DNA from 2 places in the Colwellia sp. MB3u-4 genome. Region 1 is predicted to be linked to the other one. Evidence: predicted binding sites of a transcription regulator. Region 1 holds the regulator's gene; the other holds the start of a gene.
What was found. Region 1 encodes sigma-54, which starts transcription at its own class of promoters, with help from an activator protein. Its sites were predicted from a motif close to GTTGGCACGNNNNTNGNNT; they were not measured.
Positions count from the first base shown of each region.

Region 2: cynS (cyanase) is a predicted target of sigma-54. The motif match lies at 5,632-5,650, and genes of this name have one in related genera.

Region 1 covers NZ_JACGVE010000068.1:19,525-28,181, reverse strand. Annotated here, with positions in the region: gene H4J61_RS03855 (KpsF/GutQ family sugar-phosphate isomerase) at 1-559, shown strand, start outside; gene kdsC (3-deoxy-manno-octulosonate-8-phosphatase KdsC) at 562-1,107, shown strand; gene lptC (LPS export ABC transporter periplasmic protein LptC) at 1,104-1,670, shown strand; gene lptA (lipopolysaccharide transport periplasmic protein LptA) at 1,636-2,181, shown strand; gene lptB (LPS export ABC transporter ATP-binding protein) at 2,182-2,913, shown strand; gene H4J61_RS03830 (RNA polymerase factor sigma-54) at 2,965-4,470, shown strand; gene hpf (ribosome hibernation promoting factor) at 4,507-4,794, shown strand; gene ptsN (PTS IIA-like nitrogen regulatory protein PtsN) at 4,824-5,282, shown strand; gene rapZ (RNase adapter RapZ) at 5,289-6,143, shown strand; gene H4J61_RS03810 (HPr family phosphocarrier protein) at 6,149-6,427, shown strand; gene mgtE (magnesium transporter) at 6,942-8,303, shown strand; gene pmbA (metalloprotease PmbA) at 8,416-8,657, opposite strand, start outside.
Region 2 covers NZ_JACGVE010000067.1:30,655-39,311, reverse strand. Annotated here, with positions in the region: gene H4J61_RS03630 (MarR family winged helix-turn-helix transcriptional regulator) at 1-112, shown strand, start outside; gene H4J61_RS03625 (EAL domain-containing protein) at 421-3,399, shown strand; gene H4J61_RS03620 (sigma-54-dependent Fis family transcriptional regulator) at 3,587-5,458, opposite strand; gene cynS (cyanase) at 5,796-6,236, shown strand; gene H4J61_RS03610 (formate/nitrite transporter family protein) at 6,415-7,227, shown strand; gene H4J61_RS03605 (bifunctional protein-serine/threonine kinase/phosphatase) at 7,557-8,657, shown strand, end outside.

The DNA.
Region 1 (8,657 bases):
TGTTTGTGTAAAAGTAGCACAAGAGGCTTGCCCATTAGGCTTGGCACCCACCTCTAGCACCACAGCAGCCTTAGTTATGGGCGATGCCCTAGCGGTGGCTTTATTGAATGCGCGCGGCTTTACTGCCGATGATTTTGCCTTATCTCACCCCGGTGGCAGCTTAGGTAAAAGGCTATTATTACGCTTGGCCGATATCATGCACAAAGACGAACGTCTGCCAACAGTAAGCCAAGCAGCTAAAATAAAAGATGCCTTAGTTGAAATGTCACTAAAAGGCTTGGGTATGACCGCTGTTGTTGACGCAAACAATAGCTTAATAGGCCTGTTTACTGATGGTGATTTACGCCGTATTTTAGATGAAGAAATTAATATTCACCAAGACAGCATTACCAGCGTAATGACAAAAAACCCTTTAGTGGCTAAGCAAGATATGCTGGCGGCTGAAGCATTAAAGATCATGGAAGACAAAAAAATTAATGGCTTAATTATTGTTAACGATAATAACCAACCCATTGGCGCGATGAACATGCATGACTTATTAAAATCTGGAGTGCTCTAAAGTTGAACAGTTTATACGGAAAAGTAGCGCAAAGTGTTTGGCAAAAAGCGCAAAAAATCAAACTCTTTGTTTGTGATATAGACGGCGTTTTTTCAGATGGTCGTATTTACTTAGGTAATAATGGTGAAGAATTAAAAGCCTTTCATACTAAAGATGGTTATGGCGTTAAAGCCTTAGGTGCAAGCGGCGTTGATGTAGCGGTGATCACGGGCAGAACCTCAACTATTGTGCAAACCCGGATGAGTGCATTAAATGTTAAGCACATAGTACAAGGTGAAGAAAATAAGCTACCGGCTTTAAAAGCTATGCTCGCCGCATTAAAGTTAGCGCCTGAACAAGTGGCTTACATCGGCGATGATATGCCAGATTTTGACTGCCTTAATTATGTTGGTTTTAGTATTGCGGTTAATGACGCACACCCCGCCATTTTAAAATCTTGTGACTACATCACCTATACCCGAGGTGGTTTCGGCGCCGTGCGCGAGACTTGCGATCTTATTATGCAAAGCCAAAACACCTTAGCTGATGCCACGGGTTCAAGCGTATGAATCGCATATACCTTGTTAGTATAAGCTTATTTTTATTGGCCTTAACCACCTATGGCTTACTTGAATGGTATGGCGCGAAGGAAGAAACCAGCAACATTCTCGATACCGCGAATAACCCTGAATTTATTGCTGAAAACCTTAACAGTGATGTTTATAAAACCACTGGGGCATTATCTTATAATGTAGAAGCAAAACGCATGGAACATTATGCTGAATTAGGGGTCACACACTTTGAATATCCACGCTATACCTTATACCCAAGGAACAACAAACCTACTTGGCAAATCACCGCCAATGAAGGCACCTTGTATAATAACAATCGCGTAAAATTAGCAAATCGCGTACGTTTAATCGCCACTGATAAAGAAAGTTTGATACAGGAAGTGCATGGTAAAAATTTAGAAATGGACTTAAAAACTAATATTATCAGCTCAGAGCAAACTATCTTAATATTAGGTAAAGGATTTACTATGTATGGCTCAGGATTAATTGTAGACTTAAACACAACACAGATGACATTGACCGAACATGTACAAACTATTTATAAAAAAATTAAAAAATAACTTATATTGTCTCACGGCGTTAGCATTATTAGTGCCTGTCGCAAGTGCAGAAAAATTTAACGTAGAACAAGAGATTAAAATATCTTCTTCACGCCAAGCTGCCGATCTCAAAAATAAAATATTCAGTTATATTGATAATGTCATTATTTCTCAAGGCACACTAACCATACATGCCGAGTTAGTACAGGTTATCACCCAAGAAAACAGTGACAGCAAAATTTATATTGCCAAAGGCTCTCCAGCGACCTTTGAACAAACGCTTCAAGATGGTAGCCCAATCAATTTGCAAGCCAATGAAATCCGTTATGAGCCGAGTATGAATACCGTCGTTATTTCAGGCAATGCTCTCCTTAGCCAAGAAGGCAGTAAAGTGAGCGGCAGTAAAATCACCTACAATTTTGCCACAGAATATGTCAATGCCGAAAGCCTAGAAAATGCTAAAGTTGAAACCGTATTACAGCCAAAGAACAAAACTGAATTGCCTATAAAATCAAAGGATAAGCAAGAGTAAATGTCAACTTCTACATTATCAGCAACCGGCCTTGCCAAGTCCTATAAAGGCAGAAAAGTGGTTAAAAACGTCAGTATGCACGTTTCCGCTGGACAAATTGTTGGCTTATTAGGGCCAAATGGCGCAGGTAAAACTACCTCTTTTTATATGATTGTTGGCTTGGTAAAGAACGACAGTGGCTCAATTGTCTTAAATGATGAAGATATAACCTTACTGCCGATGCACGAGCGCGCGAGAAAAGGTATCGGTTATTTACCACAAGAAGCCTCTATTTTTCGTAAGTTATCGGTACATGACAACATCATGGCCATTTTACAAACACGTAAATCACTTAGTGATGTTGACCGACAAGAAAAACTTGAACATTTATTAGAAGAGTTCAACATAGGCCATATAAAAGATAACTTAGGCATGAGTTTATCTGGCGGTGAGCGCCGACGAGTTGAAATAGCCCGGGCATTAGCTGCAGATCCTAAATTTATATTACTGGATGAACCCTTTGCCGGTGTTGACCCGATTTCAGTAGGTGATATAAAAAAAATTATCCTACACTTAAAAGATCGTGGCATAGGTATATTGATCACAGATCACAATGTGCGAGAAACACTTGATGTTTGTGAGCATGCCTACATCGTTAGTCATGGCGAACTTATCGCTGAAGGTAATTCAAAGCAAATTCTTGCAAATCAACATGTAAGAGATGTATACCTTGGTGAACAATTCACGCTATAGTGAATAAAACCAATTGAATTAATGAATTTGAATAGGGAAAAGAAAACGTAAATGCGTCCTACTCTGCAACTCCGTATCGGACAACAGTTAACGATGACCCCGCAATTGCAGCAGGCGATCAAACTGTTGCAATTATCAACTTTGGATCTTCAACTAGAGATTCAAGAAGCACTTGAAAGTAATCCTTTGCTTGAAGTTGACGAAACGCACGATAACAATTCAGAAAGTACCCCTGACCATTTAGAAGCAGGATATTCGGTAACGGTAGGCGAAAACTCAGCAGCATCCTCTGATGGCAGCGAAGACTCCACTCCCTCGATAGACGAAATTAGCTCCTCTGAAGGTTTAGCAAAAACAGACATCCCCGAAGAACTCAACAGCGATAGCACATGGGATGATAACTTCAGTGCTGGTGTTAGTAGTGGCGGTGTTGGTCATGCCTCAGAAGATTATACTTATCAAGGTGAAACGAAAGACTCATTACAAGACCATCTAATTTGGCAAATGGAACTAACGCCCTTTACTGACACTGATAGAACCATTGCCATTGCCATTATTGAAGCCATAGATGAAGCAGGTTATTTAACCGTTTCAGCCGAAGAGATCTTAGAGAGTGTCGGTATTGATGGTGTAGAACTTGATGAAATTGAAGTGGTGTTAAAGCGTATTAACGTATTTGACCCCATTGGTGTTGCTGCCCGTTCAATTCCAGAGTGCTTGCGTATTCAGCTCAATCAATTTGCTAAAGATACCCCTTGGTTAGCGGAAAGCAAAATCGCTGTCAGCGAGTATATTGACTTGCTCGGTAATCGCGATTATCGTCAATTGATGCGTAAATTACGCTTGAAAGAAGAGCAATTACGCGAAGTTATTCGCCTAATACAAAGCTTAGATCCCCGTCCAGGTGATAGCGTCATCAAAAGTGAAGAACAATATGTTATCCCAGACGTGTCTGTTGAAAAGAAAAACGGCCGCTGGACAGTAGAGCTCAATCCTGACACTGCCCCTAAACTATCGGTTAATCAGCAATACGCCGCTATGTCTCGTTCAATGAAGTCATCTACTGATAATCAATTTATTCGCTCTAACTTGCAAGAAGCAAAATGGTTTATTAAAAGCTTAGAAAGCCGTAACGAAACACTTTTAAAGGTTTCAAATTGTATTGTGCAACGCCAACAAGGCTTTTTTGAACACGGACCTGAGTCAATGCGCCCTATGGTATTGAACGATATTGCCGAAGCCGTAGATATGCATGAATCAACCATTTCTCGTGTGACCACGCAAAAATATATGCACACACCTAGAGGGATTTTTGAGCTTAAGTACTTTTTTTCTAGCCACGTAAGTACTGAAAACGGCGGCGAATGTTCATCAACGGCTATTCGTGAATTAATTAAAAAGCTAGTGGCTGCCGAAGTACCTGCAAAACCACTCAGCGACAGTAAAATGGCAGATATTTTAGCAGAACAAGGTATACAAGTGGCAAGGCGTACCATTGCCAAATATCGAGAGTCACTTTCTATACCGCCATCAAATCAACGTAAAAGCCTATTGTAGGCAGTTTTATTCAGCCAATAAAGAGGATTGAAATATATGCAAATTAATCTTACTGGACACCATGTCGATGTTACCGATTCATTACGTGATTATGTCAATGGCAAGTTTGAAAAACTAGAGCGTCACTTTGATCATATCAATAATGTACATGTAGTATTAACGGTAGAAAAACAGAATCAGATTGCCGAATCAACGGTGCACTTAAGTGGCACTGAAGTTCATGCTAAGGCACAACATAGTGACATGTATGCATCGATTGATGCATTAATTGACAAGCTAGATCGCCAAATCTTGAAATATAAAGGCAAAATCAACAAACATTAGCGCCATTTCGCTATAGGTCTTAGAAGTTTATGAAGTTGCAAGACATCTTAACCCCGGACTGCACTATTTGTGCAGCACCGGGTGCCAGTAAAAAACGTATATTAGAATATTTAAGTCGCTTGGCCGCCGATAAACTCGACAGCCATGATACTTTTCAGCTTTTAGAAAGTTTAGTTAAGCGTGAAAGATTGGGCTCAACGGGCATAGGTAATGGCATTGCTATACCTCATGGCCGTTTAGAAAATGCTACGCCTACGAAACCTATTGCCGTGGTTATTACCACAGAACAAGCGATTAATTTTGACGCTGTTGATCATCGTCCCGTTGATATTTTTATCGCCTTATTTGTTCCTGAAGAAGAATGCCAGAGCCACTTGAGTACGCTGCAAAGTATCGCAAAAATTTTTCGTAACAAGCAATTTTGCAAGCAAGTGCGTAAATGCCAAAGTAATCAAGAACTGTTTCAGTTAATACAACAAGCGAGTTAAACACGGATGAAATTAATTATTGTAAGTGGCCGTTCAGGCTCAGGGAAAAGTGTTGCACTGCGTGTTTTAGAGGATTTAGGTTATTATTGTGTTGATAATATCCCTGTCAACTTGTTACCCGCACTTACCCATACGGTGATTAATGATTATGAAAATGTTGCCGTAAGTCTCGATGTTCGTAACCTGCCAGCCGATCCTAACGACGTACCCGAAATTATTGAATACCTGCCCAATGCAGTAGAATTGAGCATACTGTATTTAGATGCTGATGATAGTGACCTTATTCGCCGGTTCAGTGAAACGCGACGTTTACATCCGTTGATCAAGCAAAATATTGCGCTAGACCAAGCCATTGCCTTGGAGAAAAAATTACTTGAGCCCATTTCCAGTCGGGCAGACTTATACATCAATACCAGTCAACTAACACCACACCAACTCGCTGACTTAGTTAGAGAGCGAATTCTGGGTAAAACGTCTGGTTCAATGGTGGTTGTGTTTGAATCATTTGGTTTTAAACATGGTGTACCACAAGATGCTGATTATGTTTTTGATGCACGCTTTTTACCTAACCCATTTTGGGATAAAGAGCTAAAAGGCTACACAGGTTTAGACAAACCGGTACAAGACTTTCTTGCTAGCCAGCCCATTGTGACTAAATTTGTTTGGCAAATTAACAGTTTTATGATGACCTGGTTACCCCACTTAGAACGTAATAATCGCAGTTATATCACCATTGCTATTGGTTGTACGGGTGGCAAGCATCGTTCGGTTTATATTGCCGAATTACTGGCAAATAATATGCGTAAAGAGCGTAAAGATGTGCAGTCTCGCCACCGTGATTTAACCGTTGAAGGCACATAGCTAAGATGAGCAAGCCGACGAGCCGTAATGTACTTATCATCAATAAACTTGGGCTACATGCCCGAGCGGCTTCTAAGCTTGCCCAATTAAGCCAAAAATTTACCGCTAAAGTCATTATTGAATTAGACGAAAACCGAGCAGACGCGAATAGTATTATGGGCCTAATGCTGCTGGCAGGCGCCCAAGGTAAAACCGTCAAGGTTATTGCCTCTGGCAAAGATGCTGAACAAGCCTTAGCAGAAATTTGCCAACTCTTTAGTAACAAATTTCATGAAGCCGAATAGTAACAGAGCGCTTTTTCCTTGCTAAGCACGTGCTTAAGTCAATAAAAAAGCTGCTAAAATGGCTAGATTACGGTAAACTCTACGCGGATAATTATTAACGAACCCTAGTAATTAAAATAATATACTAGCCAATTTAGCGCTACATTAAAGCCTTTAGAACAAGCGAAATAACTCAAGCATACCCGTTTTCAACTTTGTCTCCTGAGTCGCACTACCGTCCAAATCTATCGGCGCTTATGTTTATTTATTTGCTATAACAAAACCTTAATAGTTATCTCTCATAATAGGATCTGTTTAACTTGCTGGGTTAACATTGAACTCGCTTCAGTGGTGTTAGATAAACCCAAAGATAATAGTGTTAGTTTGCAAGGGCTATGGCGTGCTCATACGTCTATGTAGCCAGCCACACATCATGTGTTTGCTGAGCCTACCTACTAAACAAACTGCACTAAAGTAAGTTCAACAATCCCTAATAATTTTCAGTTTTCGTTTTACAACGGCAAAAGGTGAATATATGCCGGAAGGTTCTAAACAAGAATACAATCATCAGCGCCTTCAGCAGGTTAATGATGCCCTCGATAGTGGTATGTTTGTCCATGTTCGCAAGCTATTGCAAGACATGCCCGCTTACGATCTCGCTTTATTATTAGAGTCATCGCCAAGCAAAAGCCGTGTCGCACTTTGGCAGCTTATTGATGCCGATCACCACGGTGATGTACTCGAAGAGTTAAACGAAGAAGTTCGAAAAGGCATTCTGAAAAATATTCATCCAGAAAAACTAGCTGCCGTTGCAGAGGGAATGGATGTTGATGATTTAGCTGAAGTTTTCAGAACACTGCCTGACACAGTTTATCAGGAAGTGCTTAACGCGATGGACTGGCAAGATCGCCATCGTGTTGTAGCTGCACTTTCATTTGAGGAAGACACGGCCGGCGGTATCATGAATACCGATACCATCTCTATTCGTCCTGATGTTACGGTAGATGTGGTGCTACGTTATTTACGACTTCGCGGTGAATTACCTGAAGCAACCGACTCTTTTTATGTCGTTGACAGAGCCGATCATTTCCTTGGTTCAGTGTCTTTATCCGCTATTGTTACTGCCAAAGCAGAAACCATTATCTCAGACCTCATCAATAAAGATATTCAAGCCATTACCGCCGATATGAATGAAAAGGATGTCGCGCAGCTATTTGAGCGCTACGATTGGTTTTCTGCCCCTGTTGTCGATCACGAAGCACGACTACTGGGTCGTATTACCATAGATGATGTTATTGATATTATTCGTGAGGAAGCCGAGCATTCTATGATGAGTATGGCGGGTCTAGATGACGAGGCTGACACCTTTGCTCCGGTCTTGAAAAGTACCCAACGCCGTTCTATTTGGTTAGGCGTGAACTTAATCACCGCTCTTATGGCTGTCGCAGTGTCGAGCATGTTTGAAGGCATTTTAAATCAACTGGCTATTTTGGCGGTGTTAAACTCTTTAGTGCCTAGCATGGGCGGCGTCGCCGGCAACCAAACTTTAACCTTAGTCATTCGCGCTATGGCCTTAGGCCATGTTGGTGAAAGTAACTCGCGAATTTTACTCTATAAAGAATTGGCCATTGGTTTTTTTAATGGCCTAATTTGGGCGGTGTTAATCGCTTCAGTTGTGGCGATTTGGCAGCAAAACTTAATGCTGGGCGCCATCATTGCCTTTGCCATGTTAATGAATATGACGGCGGCTGGCATTGCCGGTGTTACCGTGCCATTAATGTTGAAAAAAATGAATATAGATCCCGCCTTAGCCGGTAGTGTTATTTTGACAACGGTTACTGATGTCGTGGGTATATTTGCCTTCTTAGGCACAGCGACCTTGCTGCTAGGAAAATAAACCATAGCGATAAGCTTTCAGTTTAAAGCTGTCAGTAAACAACTGAAACTAGTTACCGTTCACTTGTTTTTTCTGACAGCTGACAGCTTTTAACTTCAAACTTCTATTATTTTTAACTGCCCGCTACTTGCATCTGGTTAACAATAATAGAACCGGTGCGAATACTGCCTCGCATGTCGGTATCGTTACCAATAGCGACAATGCCAGCAAACATATCCTGTAATTTACCTGCAATGGTAATTTCATCCACTGGATAAGCTATTTCGCCATTTTCTACCCAAAAGCCTGCTGCGCCACGAGAATAGTCACCGGTCACTACATTCACGCCTTGCCCCATCAACTCGGTTACTAACA
Region 2 (8,657 bases), on a different contig from region 1:
AAACATTCCTAATGAAATAAGCTGTAAGTTCAATAGTATCGACAGCATGCAAGCAAATCAGCTAATGCAATTACTCGATTTGGTGGTGAATGATTTAGCCGACAAGTCCTAAACCAAAATGTTTAGCGTATAAGTGTTAAGCGTAAACTAACACTAAATCAGCAAAAATAGATGGGTCATAAAGTGAATATAATTGGCTCAAAAGTTAGCGTCACTAAAAGTTAAGCTTAATGCGGTTATCAATAAATCTGCTAGTTATTAATTGATACAGACAAGATAAGAGTTAACTGAAAAATGCCTATGTTCATAATAGAAAACCTACAAGTCAGCCTTTCAGTACTGCTTGAAACTTAGTGTGGATAAGGCTATATTAAAATACGACCCCCCTAATTTTCATTAAGTTTTTGAGGTTTGATAGCAATGAATCCCGACTATAATGTTATAACTGTTGAAGCACTGATTACAGCTTATGATCCTATATTAGTCTTGCTATCCATCCTCATTGCTATCTTGTCATCGTTCAGTGCTTTTGGCATGGTCGAGCGAAATATTTCCACCCACCAAAGTAGTCAAAGTAGTCAAAGTAGTCAAAGTAGTCAAAAAATAGCTTGGAATTTATTCGCTGCTTCAGTGATGGCCATAGGTATTTGGGCCATGAGTTTTATTGGCATGTTAGCGTTAAAGCCCGCAATACCAGTTAGCTATGATGTACCCGCAATAATATTGTCTGTTCTGCCTGTAATTTTTGCTTGTAGTATTGTTATGTGGTTGATAACAAAGAAAACCTTTAACTATTTCCGACTATTAGCCGCTGGCTTGTTATTGGCTTTAGCCATCAGCCTGATGCACTATATAAACCTAGCCACCATCAGCTCAAACACCCTGATGTTTCATGACGCTGGTTTAGTTTATCTTGCCAGCTTTCTTGCTGTGGCATTGGCCATAGTGGCACTGAAAATACAGTATCAAGCTATTCATCAAAGCCAATACAAATTTATAACTAAAAAGCACATGGTTAGTGCGGTAGTTATGGGCTTAGCTTTCTCTGCTATGCACTATAGCGCGATGACAGCGCTGCAGTTTATTCCACAAACCACCGATAAAGTCATCGATGGCGTTGCTCCAAACACATTAGCCTTAATGGTCACTGTGATGATATTGCTACTAATGCTCCCCGCGATTATCATTCCGTATTTACTAAGATACAAGCAGCTAATTAATACAGTGGACGAAGATGCAGAACGTCTCAATGCCATGATGGATACATCACAGGATGCATTAATTCAGATGAATGCCAAAGGCGATATTATTGGCTGGAGCCCTCAAGCACAAGATGTCTTTGGTTGGACAAATAAGCAAGCTGTAGGACAGGAACTGGCAAACCTGATTATTCCAATACCATTGCGTGCTGCACATAAAAAGGGCTTGGAGCATTTTATGGCCACGGGTGAAGGTCCTATTCTAAATAAAATAATTGAGGTTGAAGCATTACATCAAGACGGACATCATCTTCCGATAGAGTTAACGATTTCTTTTATTAAGCTAGCTGATGGCTTTGAATTTAATGCGCTTGTTCGAAATATCAGCCAACGTAAACAAGCCCAAAAAGCACTCATTATTGCCAACGAAGAACTGGCTTTTCAAAATCAAGAGAAAGATAAGCACACAGCTCAATTAATACGTGCCAACCAAGAGATAGATAAACGCGCCAATGAACTCACCCTTGCCGCGAGTGTATTCACCCATGCCCTAGAAGGTATTGTGATTACCGATGCGGAAAATAGGGTTATTGACGTTAACAAAAAATTTACTGGCATTACCGGTTACTCCCGCGAGGAGGTCGTTGGCCAAGCCCCAGAGTTCTTTCAAACAGACCGTCATCCAGCTGAGTTTTATAGCGCGATGTGGCAAGTTATTAAATCTTCTGGTCAATGGGTTGGTGAAATATTAAGTCATCGCAAAAATGGTGAAAAATATGTTGCTGGTATCACCATCAGTGCCGTAAAAAATGTTGTTGGTAAAGTCAGCCATTATGTTGCCCTCTTTAGTGATATTACCCTGCAAAGAAATCATCAATGCCAACTAGAAGAGATGGCCCATTTTGATGCCTTAACTAAGCTACCTAATCGTGCATTATTCGCTGATCGACTAAACCAAGCTATGCTGCAATGCCAGCGCCATCATAACTCGCTCGCGGTTATCTTTATGGATTTAGATGGCTTTAAAGATATCAATGATACCTATGGCCATGCGGTCGGTGATGAACTACTTATTATCGTCTCTCATCGAATGAGTGATACCTTACGTGAAGTGGACACACTTGCCCGTATCGGTGGTGATGAATTTGTCGCCGTATTAAATGATTTAGTTAACGTGGAAGATTACAAAATGGCATTAGCGCGCTTATTACGTGCAGCGTCAGAGCCTATCACTGTGGGTGATCTGGTGTTGAAGGTGTCGGTTAGCATAGGTGTTGCAATCTACCCTCAAGATGATGCCGATGCAGACATACTTATCCGTCATGCCGACCAAGCCATGTATATGGCGAAAAAAGCAGGTAAGAATTGTTATCACTTGTTTGATAACGCCCTCGATAACGCCGCTAACCTCAAACTAGAAAGCATCAGTCATATCAGTGCAGCACTTAATAAACATGAGTTCGTTTTGTACTATCAACCAAAAGTGAATATGTCTACTGGTGAAGTCGTGGGCGTAGAAGCTTTGATCCGCTGGCAACACCCGGTTCGCGGCTTAGTGCCGCCATTAGATTTTTTACCACTCATAGAAAATCACACCATTAGCCTAGAGATAGGGGAATGGGTTATCGATACCGCGCTGAGCCAAATAAGCCAATGGCAAAGTATCGGCATTACACTGCCGATTAGCGTCAACATCAGTGCTTATCAACTTCAGCAAACTGATTTTGTTGAACGCTTGGCGACATTATTGGCGGCACATCCTGATGTCTCACCACATTTGTTAGAGTTAGAAATATTAGAAACCAGTGCCTTTAGTGACATCAATTACATTATAGCGACCATGAAAGCTTGTATTAGCCTGGGCGTGCAGTTTGCCCTAGATGATTTTGGTACCGGATATTCCTCCCTAACGTACCTCAGACGCCTACCCGCCAACCTGATTAAAATAGACCAGACTTTTATACGCGACATGCTCACTGACGCAGATGACTTAGCCATTGTTTTGGCTGTGGTAAGTTTGGCGAAAGCCTTCCAGCTTGAGGTGATTGCTGAAGGAGTAGAAACTGTTGAACATGGTACGGCTTTGTTACAATTGGGTTGTAATAAAGCCCAAGGTTACGGCATCGCAAGGCCGATGCCCGCCAGTGATATTCCAACCTGGCTGAGCAGTTGGCAGCCTTATCCAGCTTGGCTACCTTAAATAATATGATGCAAGTATTATAAGTACTCTGGCAGCCACAAGGTGGTAAATCATCTCAGGTCTACATAGGATTAATTTAACGCAAAATAATCATAATATTGTTCTCAATCGTCAAGATAATAAAATGTGGTAACTGTCTAGTCCATAGTATTTTTATAACATCCAACAGCCACTAGCTATCACCTGATTAAGGCGTAAATTCCTGACGATTTAAGCCATATTTTTTTAACTTTGACGCCAATGTTGTCGGTTTTAAGCCTAATAGCTGAGCAGCACCCTTCTCACCATAAATTTTACCTTGGCAATGTTTTAACGCATTAGCCAAATTCGTTTTTTCAAGTGATTTTTGCTCCTCTACTCTCATCAACTGCGGAGCAACTTTAGGGTTAAATGATTCATGATTAAATACCGATTCATTAGCCAAAAACTCGAAGTTTATTTTATTACTTTTGGCTAAGATTATCTGACGTTCAATAATATTTTCCAGTTCTCTAATATTGCCGGGCCAAGGGTATCGAGTTAAATACTGCATTTGCGAAACTGACACTTGTGGTTTAGGTCGATTAAAGTTTAAACACACTTTATCAATAAAATGTGTTACTAAAAGCGGAATATCATCGCTACGCTCTCGTAATGCCGGTGAATGAATAGGAAATACATTGAGCCTAAAATATAAGTCTTCTCTAAATTTATTCTGCTGAACTAAGGTCTTTAATTTTTGATTAGTGGCTGAAATAACTCTGACATCAACATGTCTGGTTTTCGACTCTCCTACCCGCTCAAACTGCTGCTCTTGTAATACCCGCAATAATTTCCCTTGCAGTTGTAAAGGAATTTCACCGACTTCATCTAAAAAAATAGTCGCGCCATCTGCCAGTTCAAAGCGTCCAACTCGGTCTGATATTGCGCCTGAAAAAGCGCCTTTTACATGACCAAAAAATTCACTTTCAAATAAGTCTGCCGGTATTGCCGCGCAATTAACTCTAATTAATGGCCGGGCTTTTCGTTCACTGACTTCATGAATCGCTCTAGCAATTAACTCTTTACCTGTACCTGATTCGCCAGTAATGATGACATTCGCATTAGTAGCTGCCACTAATTCTATTTGATTAACCATATGCTGCACCTGCATACTCTGACCAATGATCTGGTGATGATTAAAATCTGCATTTAATTCTTCAAGCAAATACGCATTATCCATTTCAAGGCGCTCTTTTAGTGTATCTACCTCTTTTAAAGCGTTTAACAATTTAGCTTGAATAGACTTTCTTTGTGTTATGTCTCGAAAAATAACTACGGCGCCGATTAATAAACCATTTTCAGTTACTGGGGTACTTTTATATTCTACCGCCACTGGCATACCACTTTTTGACCAGAACACTTCGTCATCAACACTGTGTACTTCTCCATCTTTAAAAGCAGCATAAATCGGGCATTTGTAAGCGTGGTAATGCTCGCCATTGGCATGCGAGTGATGAATCACGTCATGAATACTTTTCCCGACAAGTTCTGCTTTTCCCCAGCCTAATATTTGCTCGGCCGCTGCATTTACAAAGGTGGTATTCCCGTCAACATCTACGCCATATATGCCATCACCTACCGCACTGAGTAACAATTGATTTTGTCGCTCAATTTCTTCAAATACACTTTCGTTAGCATTCCAATGGACAATACCCGCTTTATATTTAGCTTGCGCTGTTGCTTGGTAGTAACGGGCATAAGTCACTTTGGCACTTTGGCAAGAGAACAAAAGCTTATTGTCTAAAGCGCTAGCCGTAATATCTAAATATATTTTTTCATTATTGATGGTGAGAAACAGATCGTTTGTCCACGCTTCGCCCTGCGCTAATATTTGTTGAGTAAAATGAATTAACTTATCTAAACAGCCAGTAAAAAGCTGCGTTACGCTAACCTTTGTTAACGTATTATTTTCTAACTCAACGTCGCTTTCGATAGCAAATAATACTGCAGCTTTGTGGTTTAACTGCAAAATTTTATTATTAAAAGGATCAATATATAACAGTGCGTTAGGTGCATTTAAAAATAAGTTCGCTTGCATAAAAAATTCCTGATGACTTATCAACTAACCCCACCATTCAATTTCTAAGCCAAGCAACGAAATTTCGTGCAAAACAGCACGAAATGTCGTTTATCACGAAAAATCGTGGCCTTGTACAGACCAGTAAAATAATTAATATCAATAAAAATCAGAAGCTTAATTAAATGCGAGCTATTGGCATAGTTTTCGCAATTGTTAATGTCAGTAGATAACAAGGTTAGTCGTTTGATGGTTAAATCAACGCGTAATTTAAAATGCTTGCACTGTGTTGAAAATAACGCACCAAGATTAAACAGCTAACTTAATCAAATAATATTTTTAATCTTAAGGAAGTCACATGAATAAGCTCGATGTAACTGAAGCAATATTTGCAATCAAAAATGAAAAAGAACTTAGTTGGCAGAATATTGCAGACGCTGTGGGTATGTCTATCGTTTGGACAACCTCCGCCTGTTTAGGCATGAACAGTTGGCCTGAAGTTGAAGCTGATAAAATAATTGAATTTTTAGCCTTACCTAAAGAAACAAAGCAAGCCCTAATGGCCTACCCAACCAAAGAGTGGGATAAGTCAGTACCACAAGACCCATTAATTTATCGTATCTACGAAGTGGTAGGCGTCTATGGCGGTACCCTTAAAGAGGTTATTCAAGAAAAGTTTGGTGACGGCATCATGAGTGCTATCGACTTCTCTATGGAAGTAGAAAAAGAAGAAAATCCAAAAGGAGATAGAGTCATTTTAACCTTGAATGGTAAATTTTTACCCTATAAATCATGGTGATCTTATTTGGTGCGACAGGCTAATTAAAGTTGTGCAACGCTGGCAAATAAAGCCAAACAAACCAAGTAAAAAACAATATATTCAATAAGAATTAACATGTTACATGACTGGCATTCAACTTGCTTTGTTAGGTAAACAGTAAAATGAATTAACCTTACTATTAAATAGAGATATAACAATGGCTTATATAGAACCCAGTGAATTTGTAACCAAGATGGTGGACGCAGGTGAACAGAAAGTTTACATGTCTACCAAAGATACTCTTATACGTGCTTTTATGGCCGGCGCTATTTTAGGCCTAGCTGCGATATTTGCGATTACGGTGGCAACTAAAACAGGTAGCCCTATTTTAGGCGCCTGTCTTTTCCCTGTTGGTTTTATCATGCTTTATTTGATGAAGTTTGATCTACTCACTGGTGTATTTACACTGGTACCATTAGCCTTATTAGACAAGCGTCCTGGTGTTACCTTTGGCGGTGTAATGCGTAACTGGGGCTTGGTCTTTCTAGGTAACTTTGGCGGAGCAATGACCACAGCCTTTTTAATGTCCTTTATTTTAACCTATGGTTATTCGGCTGACGGCGGTGCTATTGCAGCTAAAGTAGCAAGTATTGGTGAAGCAAGAACCGTAGGTTACCAAGAACATGGCTTAAGTGGCTGGATCACTATATTCTTCCGTGGCATGTTATGTAATTGGATGGTATCAATGGGTGTGGTTGGTGCGATGATCTCGACTTCTGCTGGTGCTAAAATGGCCGCCATGTGGATGCCCGTAATGTTGTTCTTCTTTATGGGTTTTGAACATTCAATTGTTAACATGTTCTTATTCCCATTCTCAATGATCATGGGGGGTGACTTTACTGTTTATGATTATTTGGTATGGAACGAAATTCCAACGGTACTAGGTAACCTTGCCGGTGGCTTATTATTAGTAGGTTTACCATTATACTTTACACATGTTAAAACATCGCCAAGCAGAAAACTTGCTTAACTCACGCTTTATCAATGGCTTATTCAAAGCATAAGCTTGTATGAGTCAATTAATAAATAACTAATACCCATTTGATTAAATAAGTGAACTACTTTTTAATGGGGAAAAATGGCTAAATACAAGCCATAAAATTTAGTCTGTAGTTATGCTACTTATAAATTTTATAACGCCGTAGTTTTTCATTGTAACCATTAAAAATGAGCAGGTAATTAATCAACTTGGAATAATATCAATGCAGATAAAAGACTTCGTAATTTAGGTTACTAAGTCTTTTTATTGCTTCAAACTTTACCGATTTAAGCTAATTTTAATACCATTGGAAACAAGTAATGAGTCAAGCATTAACTGTGAGTATTGGCGGCGCGACCAATAAAGGTCGAAAAAAAATCAATCAAGACTTTCTCGGCAACATCATTCCTAAAGAACCCATGCTTAGCAGCAAAGGGATTGTACTTGCCATGGCTGATGGTATTAGCTCAAGTAACGTCAGCCAAATTGCCAGTGAAACAGCAATATCGAGTTTTTTAGAGGATTACTACTGTACGTCTGATTCATGGTCTGTTAAAAATTCTGCACAAAAAGTCATTAAATCGATTAATTCATGGCTTTATTCACAAACACGTAATAGCCCTTATCGCTTTGATAAAGACAAAGGCTACGTCTGCACCTTCAGTGCGCTGATATTAAAGTCAAATACGGCACACCTTTTTCATTCAGGTGATACGCGAATTTATCGTTTATCAGGTCAACAATTAGAGCAATTAACCGAAGATCACCGCCGAGTTGTTTCCGCCGATGTTAGCTATTTAACTCGCGCTTTAGGGATTAACCAAACATTTGACATTGATTATCAAAGCCAGCTACTTGAGCAAGGCGATATCTATATTATTGCCACTGATGGCGTTTATGAGTTTTTAAATAATGCTCAAATCGCCAATAGCATTAACAATGCCCAGAGCTTAGAAAATGCTGCTGATACCATTATTGCACAAGCACTTGCCTTAGGAAGTGATGACAACCTCAGTGTTCAAATTGTCCGTATTGATAACGTGCCCAGCTATCAACTTGATGAAGTGCATCAACTCACCTTATTGCCATTACCGCCAAGACTTTCACCAAGAATGCAGTTTGATGGTTATGAAATTATCCGCGAAATATATATTAGTAGCCGAAGCCATGTTTTTTTAGCACGCGACAACGACACACAGCAAACCTTAGTGATAAAAACGCCATCCACTGAATTAAGAACCGACAAGCAATACCTTGAGCGTTTTATGCTAGAAGAATGGATAGCTAAACGCATTAACAATCCACATGTTGTTAAAGCGATTCTTCCGAAAAGAAAACGTCATTATTTATATTTAGTGACAGAATTTATTGATGGCATTTCGTTAAATCAATGGATGATAGACCATCCAAAACCAAGCTTA